2 regions of the Brachybacterium saurashtrense genome follow, and region 1 is predicted to be linked to the other one. Evidence: predicted binding sites of a transcription regulator. Region 1 holds the regulator's gene; the other holds the start of a gene.
What was found. The regulator LexA, encoded in region 1, represses DNA repair genes until DNA is damaged. The targets are predictions, from matches to a motif close to TCGAACANNTGTTCGA.
Positions count from the first base shown of each region.

Region 2: DWV08_RS04035 (HNH endonuclease signature motif containing protein) is a predicted target of LexA. The motif match lies at 5,167-5,182, and genes of this name have one in related genera.

Region 1 is NZ_CP031356.1:562,159-568,460, forward strand. It holds gene DWV08_RS02580 (ATP-dependent DNA helicase) at 1-1,817, shown strand, start outside; gene lexA (transcriptional repressor LexA) at 1,837-2,538, opposite strand; gene yneA (cell division suppressor protein YneA) at 2,708-3,103, shown strand; gene nrdR (transcriptional regulator NrdR) at 3,130-3,612, shown strand; gene DWV08_RS02600 (HelD family protein) at 3,861-6,104, opposite strand; gene DWV08_RS02605 (proteasome assembly chaperone family protein) at 6,257-6,302, shown strand, end outside.
Region 2 is NZ_CP031356.1:875,283-881,584, forward strand. It holds gene rpmF (50S ribosomal protein L32) at 1-26, opposite strand, end outside; gene DWV08_RS04010 (TatD family hydrolase) at 331-1,305, shown strand; gene rsmA (16S rRNA (adenine(1518)-N(6)/adenine(1519)-N(6))-dimethyltransferase RsmA) at 1,302-2,180, shown strand; gene DWV08_RS04020 (4-(cytidine 5'-diphospho)-2-C-methyl-D-erythritol kinase) at 2,180-3,106, shown strand; partial or broken gene DWV08_RS17405 (DUF6318 family protein) at 3,549-3,728, shown strand; gene DWV08_RS17030 (hypothetical protein) at 4,270-4,962, shown strand; gene DWV08_RS04035 (HNH endonuclease signature motif containing protein) at 5,194-6,302, shown strand, end outside.

The sequences.
Region 1 (6,302 bases):
TCGTCCCGGCGCTGCGCCATGCCCTGGTCACCGGCCGCCCCGTCGTCGTCTCCACCGCGACGATCGCGCTGCAGTCCCAGATCGTGCGCAAGGACCTCCCGCGCCTGGCGGAGGCCCTCGCCCCGCACCTGCCGCGCACCCCCACCTTCGCGCTGCTCAAGGGGCGGGCGAACTACCTGTGCAAGCACAAGATCGCCGGCGGCTATCCGGTCGACATCGAGCCCGGGGCGCTGTTCGCCCAGGCCTCCGCGGATCCCTCGAGCGACGGCGGGGAGAGGCTCGGCGCACAGGTCAAGCGCCTGCGGGAGTGGGCGGAGGAGACCGACACCGGCGATCGCGACTCGCTCGAGGACGCGGTCTCGGACCGGGCCTGGCGACAGGTCTCCGTCACCGGGTCCCAGTGCATCGGCTCCTCCTGCCCGATGGTGCAGGACTGCTTCGCCGAGCGCAGCCGCGAGGTGGCCCGGGAGGTCGACGTGGTGGTCACCAACCATGCGCTGCTCGCGATCGACGCCTTCGACAACCACGGCATCATCCCCGAGCACGACGTGGTCGTCTTCGACGAGGCCCACGATCTCACCGCGCGCGTCACCAGCGCCGTCACCGATGTGCTCAGCCCCGGCATGCTGCGCGCCACGGTGCGGGAGCTGCGCGGCCTGGGCGTCGCGGCGACGGCGCTGGAGGACGCGGGGGAGGAGCTGCGCGAAGCGCTCGAGCTCGCCCCCGACGGGAGGGTGCTCGGCGATCTCCCGGAGCGGCTCGCGGATGCCGTCGGCCACCTCCGGGTCGAGGCGCGCACCGCCCACTCCGACGCGAAGGACGCCGGCGACGAGTCCTCCGCCGGGGCGCGCAAGACGGTGCGCGCGAACCTCCAGGAGGTCATCGACGTCTGCGAGCGGCTGACGGACCCGGGGGAAGACGATGTCGTCTCCGTCTCCCGCGGCCAGGCCACGGGACGGGCGACGCTGCAGGTCGCCCCGCTGAGCGTGGCCGGGGCGATGCGCGGTGCGATCCTCGAGGACCGCACCGCCGTGCTCACCTCGGCCACCCTCGCCCTCGGCGGGCGCTTCGAGCCGGCCGCCGGCGAGGTGGGCCTCGCCCGGGCCGGGCGCATCGCCGAGGACGAGATCCCGCGCCGCGAGGACTCCGGTGCCTGGGCGGGGATCGACGTGGGCAGCCCCTTCGACTACCGCCGCCAGGGCATCCTCTACACCGCACGCCACCTGCCCCCGCCCGGCCGGGAGGGTCCCGCACCGGCGATGCTGGACCACCTCACCGAGCTCGTGGAGGCCTCCCGCGGCGGCGCGCTGTGCCTGTTCTCCTCCCGCCGCGGCGCGGAGCTCGCGGCCGAGCACGTCCGGGCACGGCTGGACATGACCATCGCGGTGCAGGGCGAGGACTCGATGGCGAACCTGGTGCGCACCTTCCGCGAGGAGGAGGACGCGAGCCTGTTCGGCACCCTCACCCTCTGGCAGGGCGTCGACGTCGCAGGGCGGTCCCTGCGCCTGGTCACCATCGACCGGATCCCGTTCCCGCGGCCGGACGACCCGCTGATGTCCGCCCGCCAGGAGCGGATCGCCGAGCACGGCGGCAACGGCTTCATGGGGGTCGCCGCCCAGCACGCCGCGCTGCTGCTGGCCCAGGGGGCGGGGCGCCTGATCCGCACCGAGTCCGATCGCGGGATGGTCGCGGTGCTGGACCCGCGCCTGGCCACGGCACGCTACGGCGGCTTCCTGCGCGAGGCGATGCCGCCGCTGTGGCCCACCGCGGATCCCGCGGTGGCGCTCGGCGCGCTGCGGAGGCTCGCCGAGAGCTGAGAGGGCGGAGCCCGCGCGCTCAGACCGCCCGCAGCACCGCCACCACCTTGCCGAGGATCTCGGCATGGTCGCCCAGGATGGGGGCGAAGGCCGGGTTGTGGGGCATCAGCCAGACGTGGTCGTCGCGCTGCACGAAGGTCTTCACCGTGGCCTCGCCGTCGATCATCGCGGCGACGATCTCGCCCTTCTCCGCGGTTCTCTGCGAGCGCACCACCACCCAGTCCCCGTCGCAGATCGCCGCATCGATCATCGAGTCGCCCACCACCTGGAGCAGGAACAGGTCCCCGTCGCCCACCAGGCGCTGGGGGAGCGTGAAGACGTCCTCCACCTGCTCCTGCGCGGTGATGGGCACACCGGCCGCGATCCTGCCCACCAGGGGCACCGCCACCGAGGAGGGGGCGAGGGGGAGATCCGTCGGCTCGGGCGGGGCCGGGGCGTCGTCGGCTCCCGGCATCACCACCTCCATCGCGCGGGGCCGCTTGGGATCCCGGCGCAGGAAGCCCTTGCGCTCCAGGGACTGCAGCTGATGGGCCACCGAGGAGGAGGAGGTCAGCCCCACCGCGTCGCCGATCTCGCGCATCGTGGGCGGGTAGCCGCGCTCGGCCACGGCGTCGTTGATCGTCTCCAGGATCAGCCGCTGCCGGCGCGTGAGGCCGGAGGTGCGCTCGTCGACAGGGGCGTCACCGAGGGCCCGGGTCGGCTTGGGGGTGCTCGGCGTCATCGTGCGGCCTCCTGGCGTCGTCTGTCGGACCCGTGCGGTTCCGTTGTCCTGTCACCCAGCGTAGGGCGGCGCACAGCGGATGCCAAACATGTGTTCGAGGTTTCTGTTGCGTGTCGCCGAGAGCGCGGGGTACAGTCGCACAGACATTCGATCGAACAGGAGTTCGGATATGAGTACCGGAACCGCCGTGGTCCTGCCCCTCACGTCGCAGCGCACCCTGCGTGCGGACCGCGCTCCTCGAGCGCGCGTTCGACTCGAACCCACCCGTCGTGGGCGCCGCCTGCTGCTGGCCGTCGCCTTCGCGCTGGGCCTGCTGGTCGCCCTCGTGGCGCTGCTCGTGGTGGACCTCCCCTCCGCCCTCGCCGGCACGGAGGCCGGGCAGCCGGTCACGGTCACCGTCGAGGCCGGGGACACCCTGTGGGGCTACGCCGAGGAGTACGCGCCGGAGGGCATGAGCCCTCAGGACTTCGTCAGCGAGGTGCGCAGCGCCAACCACCTGCCCACCGGCCGCATCACCGCGGGGCAGGAGATCGTGCTGCCGGCCGCGGAGCTCCCCGCGCGCTGAGCGGAGCGTGCCGGTACCCTGAGGGGATGCACTGCCCGTTCTGCCGCCACCCCGACTCGCGCGTCGTCGACTCCCGCACCTCCGACGACGGCGCGACGATCCGCCGGCGTCGGCAGTGCCCGCACTGCTCCCGGCGCTTCTCCACCTCGGAGACGGCGTCGCTGTCGGTCCTGAAGCGCTCGGGTGTGAGCGAGCCGTTCAGCCGTGCGAAGGTGATCTCCGGGGTGCGCAAGGCCTGCCAGGGCCGACCCGTGAGCGACGACCAGCTCGCCCTGCTCGCCCAGCGCGTGGAGGAGGCGATCCGCAGCAGCGGTGTGGCGGAGATCGACGCGCACCAGGTGGGTCTGTCGATCCTGCAGCCGCTGCAGGAGCTGGACCTCGTGGCCTACCTGCGCTTCGCCAGCGTCTACCAGGGCTTCGACTCCCTCGAGGACTTCGAGACCGCGATCGCACGGCTCCGTGCCGAGGCGCCCGAGGGCGGCGAGCCCGCGGCGAGCCCCGTCGTCTGAGGGGCGCCCGCAGGACCGTGTGCGCGGCGCAGGCACGGCGCGGCGCCCCCGCGGAGGGATCGTCCCGGCGTGGATCCGGGGAGGACCGCCGAGGAGCCTGTGCCCACTTCGTGGATCTGGTGCGGACGGGGCCGAACCTGTGCATAAGATATCCCTCGTGCGCTCACGCAGCGCACACCAGATCGGCGGTCGTGGAGGGGAAGCCACGGCCGCCGATCGCCGTCCGGGCCCGGCGGCCGGAGCCGCTCTCAGCCCGCGACGCCGCGGGGGAGCTCCCGGGCATGGACCACGCCGAGGTGCTGGGTGGGACGGGACATCGCGACGTACAGATCGCCGGCGCCGTGCGCGTCGATCAGCTCCGCCGGCTCGACGATCACCACGGCATCGAACTCGAGTCCCTTCGCGTCCTGCGCGGTCATCACGGCGATCTCGTCGTCCACCCCCGCGGAGCCCTGACCGATCGCGGGCAGCGTCTCGTCGGCGCGCAGGGCGGTGACCAGCTCCTCGAGCCGCTCCTCGGCGGCGATCACGGCCACCCGTCCCAGCCGTTCTGCATGCACGGAGGCGACGGCCGCGACGGTCCGTGCGGCGAGGTCCGTCGGCGCCGTGCGCTCGATCGACGGCTCCCGGTCGCCGTCGCGCACGGAGCTCACCTCGGTGACCGGCAGCTCGTGCGCCTGTGCCATCGCGACCGCCCGGTCCATGATGCGGCGGGGGGTGCGGTAGTTGACGGTGAGGTGTTCCACCTGCAGGCGGTCCTGGATGTAGGGGCTGAGCGCCGCGGTCCACGAGTCGGTGCCCGCGGCGGAGGAGGTCTGGGCGACGTCCCCCACCACGGTGAAGGACTTCGTGGGCGCCCGTCGCATCAGGGCGCGCCAGCTCATGGGGGAGTGCTCCTGCGCCTCGTCGACCACCACGTGGCCGTAGGTCCAGCTCCGCTCGGCCGAGGCGCGCTCGGCGAGGGTGCGGCCGTCGCGCACCTGGCTCACCTGATCGGCGAGGTCCTCGGCACGGATCATGCCCGAGGTGTCGATGTTCTCGATCACCTTGCGCGCGTACTCCACGTCGGCCCGGCGGCGATCGGCATCGTCCCGCGCCTTCGCCGCCGCCGGGGCGTCGTCCTCGCCGAGCAGCTCGGCGACCTCGTCCAGCAGCGGGATGTCCTCCACCGTCCACGGGGCGTCCTTGGGCCGCACCAGGAGGTCCACGTGCTCGGCGAGGGAGCGCGGCGCGGCGGCGCGCAGCCGGTCCGGGCGGGAGAGCAGGATCCTCAGGAACCCCTGCGGGGTGTACGGCAGCCAGGCCAGATTCAGCACACGCCGCACCTCGGGGTCGTGGCGCAGGTCGGCGAGCAGGTCCGGGCGGTCCTCGGGGATGATCGTGCTGCCCTGGGCGCGCAGTGCCTGTTCGTAGCGCTGCACCAGGCGGTCCAGTGCGGCGCGCACGAACACCGCGCGGGCGGCGTTGTGCGGCTTGTGGGAGGCGCGGGCCTCCCGGCGGGCGGCGCGCACGTCCTCGCGGGTGAGGGTCAGCGAGGTGCCGTCGATCCGCAGCGCGAGGTCCTTCTCCGGCACCCTCTGGCGCTGCTTGACGGCGCGGGCGATCAGCTCGGCCATGGCGACGTCGCCCTTGACCCGTGCCACCGCGTCCTCGTCGTGGGTGAAGGTGCGGATGCCCGGGAACAGCTCACCGGGGGTCAGCATCACCACGCCGGATTCGCCCAGGCTGGGCAGCACCCGTTCGATGTAGCGCAGGAAGCCGGTGGTGGGCGCCATGATCAGCACGCCGGTGTGCTCGAGCCGGCGGCGATGCGTGTAGAGCAGGTAGGCCGCACGGTGCAGGGCCACGGCGGTCTTGCCGGTGCCGGGGCCGCCCTGGACCACCAGCACCCCTCGGTTCTCGGAGCGGATGATCCTGTCCTGTTCCGCCTGGATGGTCGCCACGATGTCGCCCATGCGCCCGGTGCGCTTGCCCGAGACGGCGGCGAGCAACGCGCCCTCGCCCTGCAGCACCACGTCGTGCGCGGGATCCTCGAGGAGCGACTGGTCGAGCACGTCGTCCTCGAGCCCCACCACCGTGCGGCCGCGGCTGATGAGGTGGCGGCGCAGGGTGACGGAGAGGCGCTCCGTGCTGGTGGCCCGGTAGAAGGCGGCGGCGGCCGGAGCGCGCCAGTCCACCAGCAGCTGCTCCCGCTCCGGGGTGAACAGCCCGATCCGCCCTATGTAGTGGCGGGCGGCGTCATCCATGTCCAGGCGGCCGAACACCACGCTGCGGGACACCGAGCGCAGCAGCGCCAGGCGGTCCTCGTACAGCGCCATGAAGGAGTCCCGCTCGGAGCGGTTCTGGTGGGTCGAGGCGCTCTGCGAGCCCTGGATCTGTTCGAGATTGCGCTCCACATGGGCGATCAGCTCGTCCAGCCGTCGGTAGAGCCGATCGGCGTATTCCTGTTCGCGTGCGATCTCCCGGGCGATCTGTCCCTCAGCGTCGTCCACGGCCCTGCCTCTCACCCTGTGCGTCCACGTGCCGCATCGCTCCCGGCGGACTCCGGGGATGCGAAGCACGGTGGTCCATTATGGTGGACTGGCCCGGCCGCCGGTGCCATCCGGTGACGCGTTCCGCTGCGGGAGGAAGAGGGAGGAGCCCCATGCGAGACCCTCGTGATCTCTACCGCTTCGAGTCGACCGAGGTCC
Region 2 (6,302 bases), 310 kb from region 1:
GACATCTTGAACTTGGGCACTGCCATGGGACGCTCCTTGACGGTCCGGAGGATGAACGAGCGTTGGCATCCGCCCGAGCAGCGACCCGGACCCGGTCCTGCGGGATCGGGGCGCTCGGGTGCACGAATGGACGCGCAACGACGCCCTATCCTGCCACATCTCGCCGTCTCCCGCCTCCCTGCAGGTGGTGAGCTAGCACACCGCGCGGCGTCGGGCGGTGGGCGCGGAGGCTGCGTGGCGGAGGTGGGAGGCGGTGCCGCCGCGGTCACGGCACGGTCCCGGTCCGCCCGGACGGTCCGGCGCGCCCGTCGGCCCTCCTACGATGGTCGCATGCCGTCACCGCACGAGACCCCCACCGGCCCTGCCGCGCCCGCGCCGGTGCGCGACCGCGAGGCCATCGACCCGCGCGGCGCGAAGCGCGACCGCTCCTGGCCGCCCGCGCCCGCGCCCCTGCCCGCCCCGGTGATCGACAACCACTGCCACCTCGACTTCGCCGACGGCGACGAGCAGCTCACCGTGCACGACCACGTGCAGCGAGCGGCCGCCGCGGGCATCGACGGCCAGATCACCATCGGCTCGGACCTCGAGGCGGTGCGATGGACCGCCGCCCTGCTGGCCTCCGAGGACTGCCCGCCCTCGCTGCGCGGCGGCGTCGCCGTGCACCCCAACGAGGCGGCGCTGCACGCCCGCGGGAAGGACCACGAGGGGCGGGAGCTGGTGAGCCTGGAAGACGCGATCGCCGAGGTCTCCGCGCTGCTGCGCGGCCCCCGCATGGCGGTGGTGGGGGAGACTGGCCTGGACTGGTTCCGCACCTCGCGCAAGGACGAGCAGGCCCGCACCGCGCAGATCGAGTCGTTCCGGGCGCACATCGCGCTGGCGAAGGAGCTCGGCCTGCCGCTGCAGATCCACGACCGCGACGCGCACCGCGACGTGCTCGAGGTGCTCGAGGCGGACGGCGCCCCGGAGCGCACCGTCTTCCACTGCTTCTCCGGGGACGCGGAGTTCGCCCGCGCCTGTGCGGACCGCGGCTGGTACCTCTCCTTCGCCGGCACCGTCACCTTCAAGAACGCCGTCGCTCTGCGGGAGGCGCTCGCCGAAGTGGGACTCAAGCGGGTGATGGTGGAGACCGACGCGCCGTTCCTCACCCCGGTGCCGTACAGGGGCAGGCCCAACTCCTCCTACCTGATCCCGCTCACGATGGCGACGATCGCGGAGGTGACCGGCACCTCCCTGGAGCAGGCCTGCCGCACGATCCGCCGCACCACGGTGGACGTGTACGACTGGCCCGAGGGCGCGGCCGCATGACCGCCTACGGCGCCGGGATGCTGCTCACCGCACGGGACATCCGCGAGCTCTCCGAGGCCGCGGGCATCCGGCCCTCCAAGCAGCGCGGGCAGAACTTCGTGGTGGATCCCAACACGGTGCGCACGATCGTGGCCCGGGCCGGCGTGGAGGCCGGGCAGCCGGTGCTGGAGGTCGGCCCCGGCCTCGGCTCGCTCACCCTGGGCCTGCTCGAGGCAGGGGCGGACGTGGCCGCAGTGGAGCTGGACCGGGGCCTCGCCGAGCTGCTGCCGCTCACCCTCCGCGCCCGCGGCGTGGAGGAAGACCGCTTCCGCCTCGTGCACGCCGATGCGCTCCACGTCGCCGAGCTGCCCGCGCTGCCGCGCTCCGGGACGCCGACGATGCTGGTCGCGAACCTTCCCTACAACGTGGCCACCCCGATCCTGCTCACGATCCTGGAGCGCTTCGAGGAGATCCGCTCCGCCGTGGTGATGGTGCAGTCCGAGGTGGTGGACCGCCTCACGGCCGGCCCCGGCTCGCGCACCTACGGCGGGCCCAGCGTGAAAGCGGCCTGGTACGGGCGGGCCGTGCACGCCGGCAAGATCTCCCGTCACATCTTCTGGCCGGTCCCGAACGTCGACTCCGCGCTGGTCGAGCTGGTGCGCCACGAGGAGCCGCTGGGCACCGCGGCGGAGCGCGAGGAAGTCTTCGCGGTGATCGACGCCGCCTTCGCCCAGCGGCGCAAGACCCTGCGCGCCGCGCTCGCCGGCTGGGCCGGGAGCGCCGCCCGCGCCGAGCAGGTGCTGCGTGCCGCGGGGGTGGAGCCCGGAGCCCGCGGGGAGACCCTCGAGATCGAGTCCTTCCGGGCGATCGCCCGGGCGCGGGGAGAGGTCGGCTGATGGCGGCCGGTCTGCAGCGGGTGGTGGTGCGCGCCCCGGGGAAGGTCAACCTGTCCCTGCGCGTCGGCGCCGTGGACCACCGCGGCTACCACGCACTCGCCACCGTCTTCCAGGCCGTGGATCTGTACGAGACGCTCACCGCGGTGCGGGCCGATGAGCTGAGCCTGGCGATGGACTCCGAGGTGCCCGGCGCGGTGCCTCTGGATGCCACCAACCTCGCGCTGCGCGCCGCGGAGCTCCTGCGCGCGGAGGCGGGCGTGGGAGACGGCGCCGCCCTGCACATCCACAAGCAGGTGCCGGTGGCTGGGGGGATGGCGGGCGGCTCGGCCGACGCCGCCGCCGCGCTCGTCGCGCTGGATCGGCTGTGGGGCCTGGACCTGGGATCCGAGCGCCTGCGACAGCTCGGGGCACGGCTGGGGGCCGACGTCCCCTTCGCCATGCTCGGGCACACGGCGCTGGGTCTGGGCAACGGCGCCGAGCTCACCACCGTGCTGACCCACGGAGACTGGACGTGGCTGCTCGCCGTCCCCGGCGGGCATCTGTCCACGCCGGAGGTGTTCCGGCGCTTCGACGAGATCGCCGAGGCGACCGGACGGACGCCGGCCCGGCAGCCCTCGGTCGATGAGCGGCAGCTCCAGGCGCTCAGCAGCGGGAACCTCGACCTGCTGGCCGACACGATGCAGAACGACCTCCAGGCGGCTGCGTTCGCCCTGCACCCCGGGCTGGAGCCCGTGGTGGAGGCGGCGGAGCGACTCGGCGCGCCGGCCGCCGTGGTGAGCGGCTCCGGGCCGACGATCGCGGTGCTCGTGGAGGACGAGGCGCAGGCACGGTCGATCGCGGCCGGTCTGATGGGGGCGTCGCTGGTAGAATCCTGCCTGGTGGCGCGCGGCTCCGCACCCGGAGCGAGCGTGCTCGAGGCGGAGTAGCCGACGCCACGGACCGGCGGTGGGCCGGTGAGATGGGTCCGCCGCGGTGCGGGACGGGCGGTCCGCTCGGTTCATCCACAATGCGTGGAACGAGTGGAACCGGGCGGTGATCCTGGTTACGTTGGTCGCTCACTGGCCCTTCCCAGGAGATTCACACGATGGTGTCACCTCGAGCCGGTGCTCTGACGCTCGCCGCCCTTCTCGCTCTCGGTCTCACCTCGTGCGGTGATGGCTCTCAGCCGGTGACCACGCCGCCTCCCACGATCGACATCGAACAGCCCAGCGACGGCGGGGGCGCGAGTGATGGTGGCGACGGGAGCGACGGCTCCGATGCGAGTGACGGCGGGGGAGAGGGCGGCTCGAACGCCGCAGCACAGATCCCGGCCCCGGACCCGGCGGACTACGCCGGGATGGACGAGGAGACGCCCGAGGGGGGGCGGAGCAGGCGTTTAGGTACTACTGGGCGGTTCTGGTGTGGGCGCATCAGACTGGTGAGATGTCTGCGCTTCGCGAACTGTATTCCGCTCAATGCATCCACTGTGCTGAGTTTGTTGAGGAGATCGAGGAGCTCTCTCGCTCGGACGACCTCTGGGGGCCGTCGAGATTGAAAGCCACTCATTAGACACTCACAAAGACAGCATGTCGTTTGATGAGATGGTCCGGTTCGAATTTACGTTGTGGGATGGTGTCGAGACTTCAGGTGGCAGTGGTGAGGATCCTGTGACGTATCGATCGACGGGCGGAATGATCTGGTCGGATGGTGCATGACAGGTGGACGAGCTGTCGATTCTGGATGTCGAGGATATCTAGTGAGCAGGGCATTGAGACTCGGGGCAATCGCAGCAATTACATGCGGCGGTCTTGCCCTCTCTGGCACTGCATTGGCGGCGCCACAGATAGGTGGCAAATGCGATGGGGAAAACGAGACCTGTAGAACCACCTCCTCGGATGACCGGACTCTCGTTGATTATTGGGAGCCCACAAGGAGTCGCCCAAGTGGAACCGTCGTCAACTATCCGCCACCCCCTCGCTACATTACTAGCCTGGTGAGAACGAGGGAGGATCTTGCCGGGTGTGATGAGAGTGCGTCAGGACTAGTCTGCGGCGCGGATCGCGATACCTGTGAGTCCAATGGGTATCAGGTCCTTGTCCACGATGTTGACGTGGCGCGGCAGGTGGCGCTGGGCGGCGATGCCGGTGCGCCAGAAGGCGGGGTCAACTTCCGTGTCGATCAGCTGGACACGAAGACCAGCGAGACGAAAGAGCTTGGGTATACATGCGGAGTGCCCGGGGAGGAGGCTCTTTCGCCTGTCGCGGCGCCCGAAGTGATCACTGTGATGCAGTCTGACTTCGCCGAACTTCCGGTGGCTCCGTTACAGGCCAATGCCGGTCCCGCAAGGGGGTGGGTCCCGGTGAACATGGAGGTCGTGCTTTACGTCAGCGCTGACGAGCAGATCGTCGAGGCGACGCTGCTGGACACTCCCGTGAGCATTCGTGCGATCCCTGTCGAGTATCACTGGGATCTGGGTGATGGCAACACGATCAGCACGGACAAATCCGGAGATTCGTACCCCAGCTTGGAGGTCGCGGGAATGTACCGGTATGAGGGCTGGTATGACGTGATGCTCACGACCACCTTCATCGGGCAGTTCTCGGTCGATGGAGGTGCGTGGCAGGACATCGACGGTTCTATCGAGGTGGTATCCGATCCGGTGGAGATCTTCTCCAAGTCGCTCGAGTCCAGACTTGTCGATGCTGATACGCCCGTCGACGAGGAAGAAGATCCGTGGGTGCCTCAGTGCACGGGGGAGACCGAAGATCCGCTCGATCCCGAGGCGAGCCACCGCGAGATCTGATCATCGCCGGCGCCATGTGATGCAACACTTTGTCGTGTCGCCCGGCTGTGGCGTTCTAGGGGCGGCTGCGTCAGACCGACCCGAGCCGAGGGGTATGGCACAAGGCCCATCTTCTACGCGCAACGCCGACTTCTCCTCCACACCACGACGTTATCCACAATTCGAACCTACTTGCGAGTACTGGCGACCAAAGCCTTCAGTTCGTCGAACTACTGTGCGAAAATGGTGCGCATGGACGACGAACTGCACGGCACGGATGGCGAAGGGACCGGAGGCGGGAACGCCTCCGGTCAGCGTCCGTCCGCGCGTGCAGGATCCTCGAGGTCCGCCTCCACCCCTGATGCCGAGGCGAATACTCGTGTGGGTCGGGGTCTTGCACCGGAGCAGTCCCTCATAGCCGGCGAGGAAGTGCTCCGGATCGGCGACGTCGATGTGACCGCCGCTCGCGCCGCTCTCGCGCAGCTCGGTGCCGCCGGATCGCCGGAGCTGGAGAACTTCACCCCGTCGGAGACGATCGCACTCCTCTCCCGCCTGCAGGAGCTCACCGGTGCAGTCGCTGCCGTGCAGGCGCGAGCGCTCGTCCACCTGGAAGCTGCGGTCAAGGAGGACAGCATCCGCCAGGGGGAGGCACCTCGGCGGGCGCACAAGATCGCCCGCTCCGAGGCGTCCATGGCGATGAAGCAGTCGAAGTCCTGCACCGGACAGTCGATGGCCTCCTGCCGTCGGCTCGTGCACTCCATGCCCGGGCTGCTCGGCGCCCTCGCCCACGGGCGCACCGTCGCGGCGTCGATGCACCAGGTGGGCCGCACGATGAGTCCGGCGACGCCCGAGCAGCGCGCGCTGGTCGACGAGATCCTCACCGCCCATCTGTCCCACCTCGAAGGATGCGGCCCCCAGGAGTGGGGGAGCGAGGCGGAACGCGTGCTGCACGCTCTCGATCCGGAGGGCGCTGCCGAGCGCCACCGGCTCGCGAAGAAGGAGCGCAGCGTCACCGTGCGCCGCGGCGAGCACGGGATGTGCACGCTCACCGCACGCCTCACCGGCCTGGACGGTGCTCGTATCCGCAAAGGGCTCTCGATCGCCGCGGAGAAGGCACGGGCACACGGCGATCGGCGCGGCCACCAGCAGATCATGGCTGATCTGTTCGCCGACGCACTCATCGGGCGGGGCGAGGGCATCGACCCCTCCACGCTCGAGGTCGGGGTGATCATCACCGATCGCTCGCTGCTCGTCCCGGGCCACGCCGATGCCGCCACCGTCGAGGGGTACGGCGCCGTGCCCTACGAGCACATCCGTGAGGTGATGGAAGAGTCTCTTCGCTCCGCGGAGGAGGACCCCGA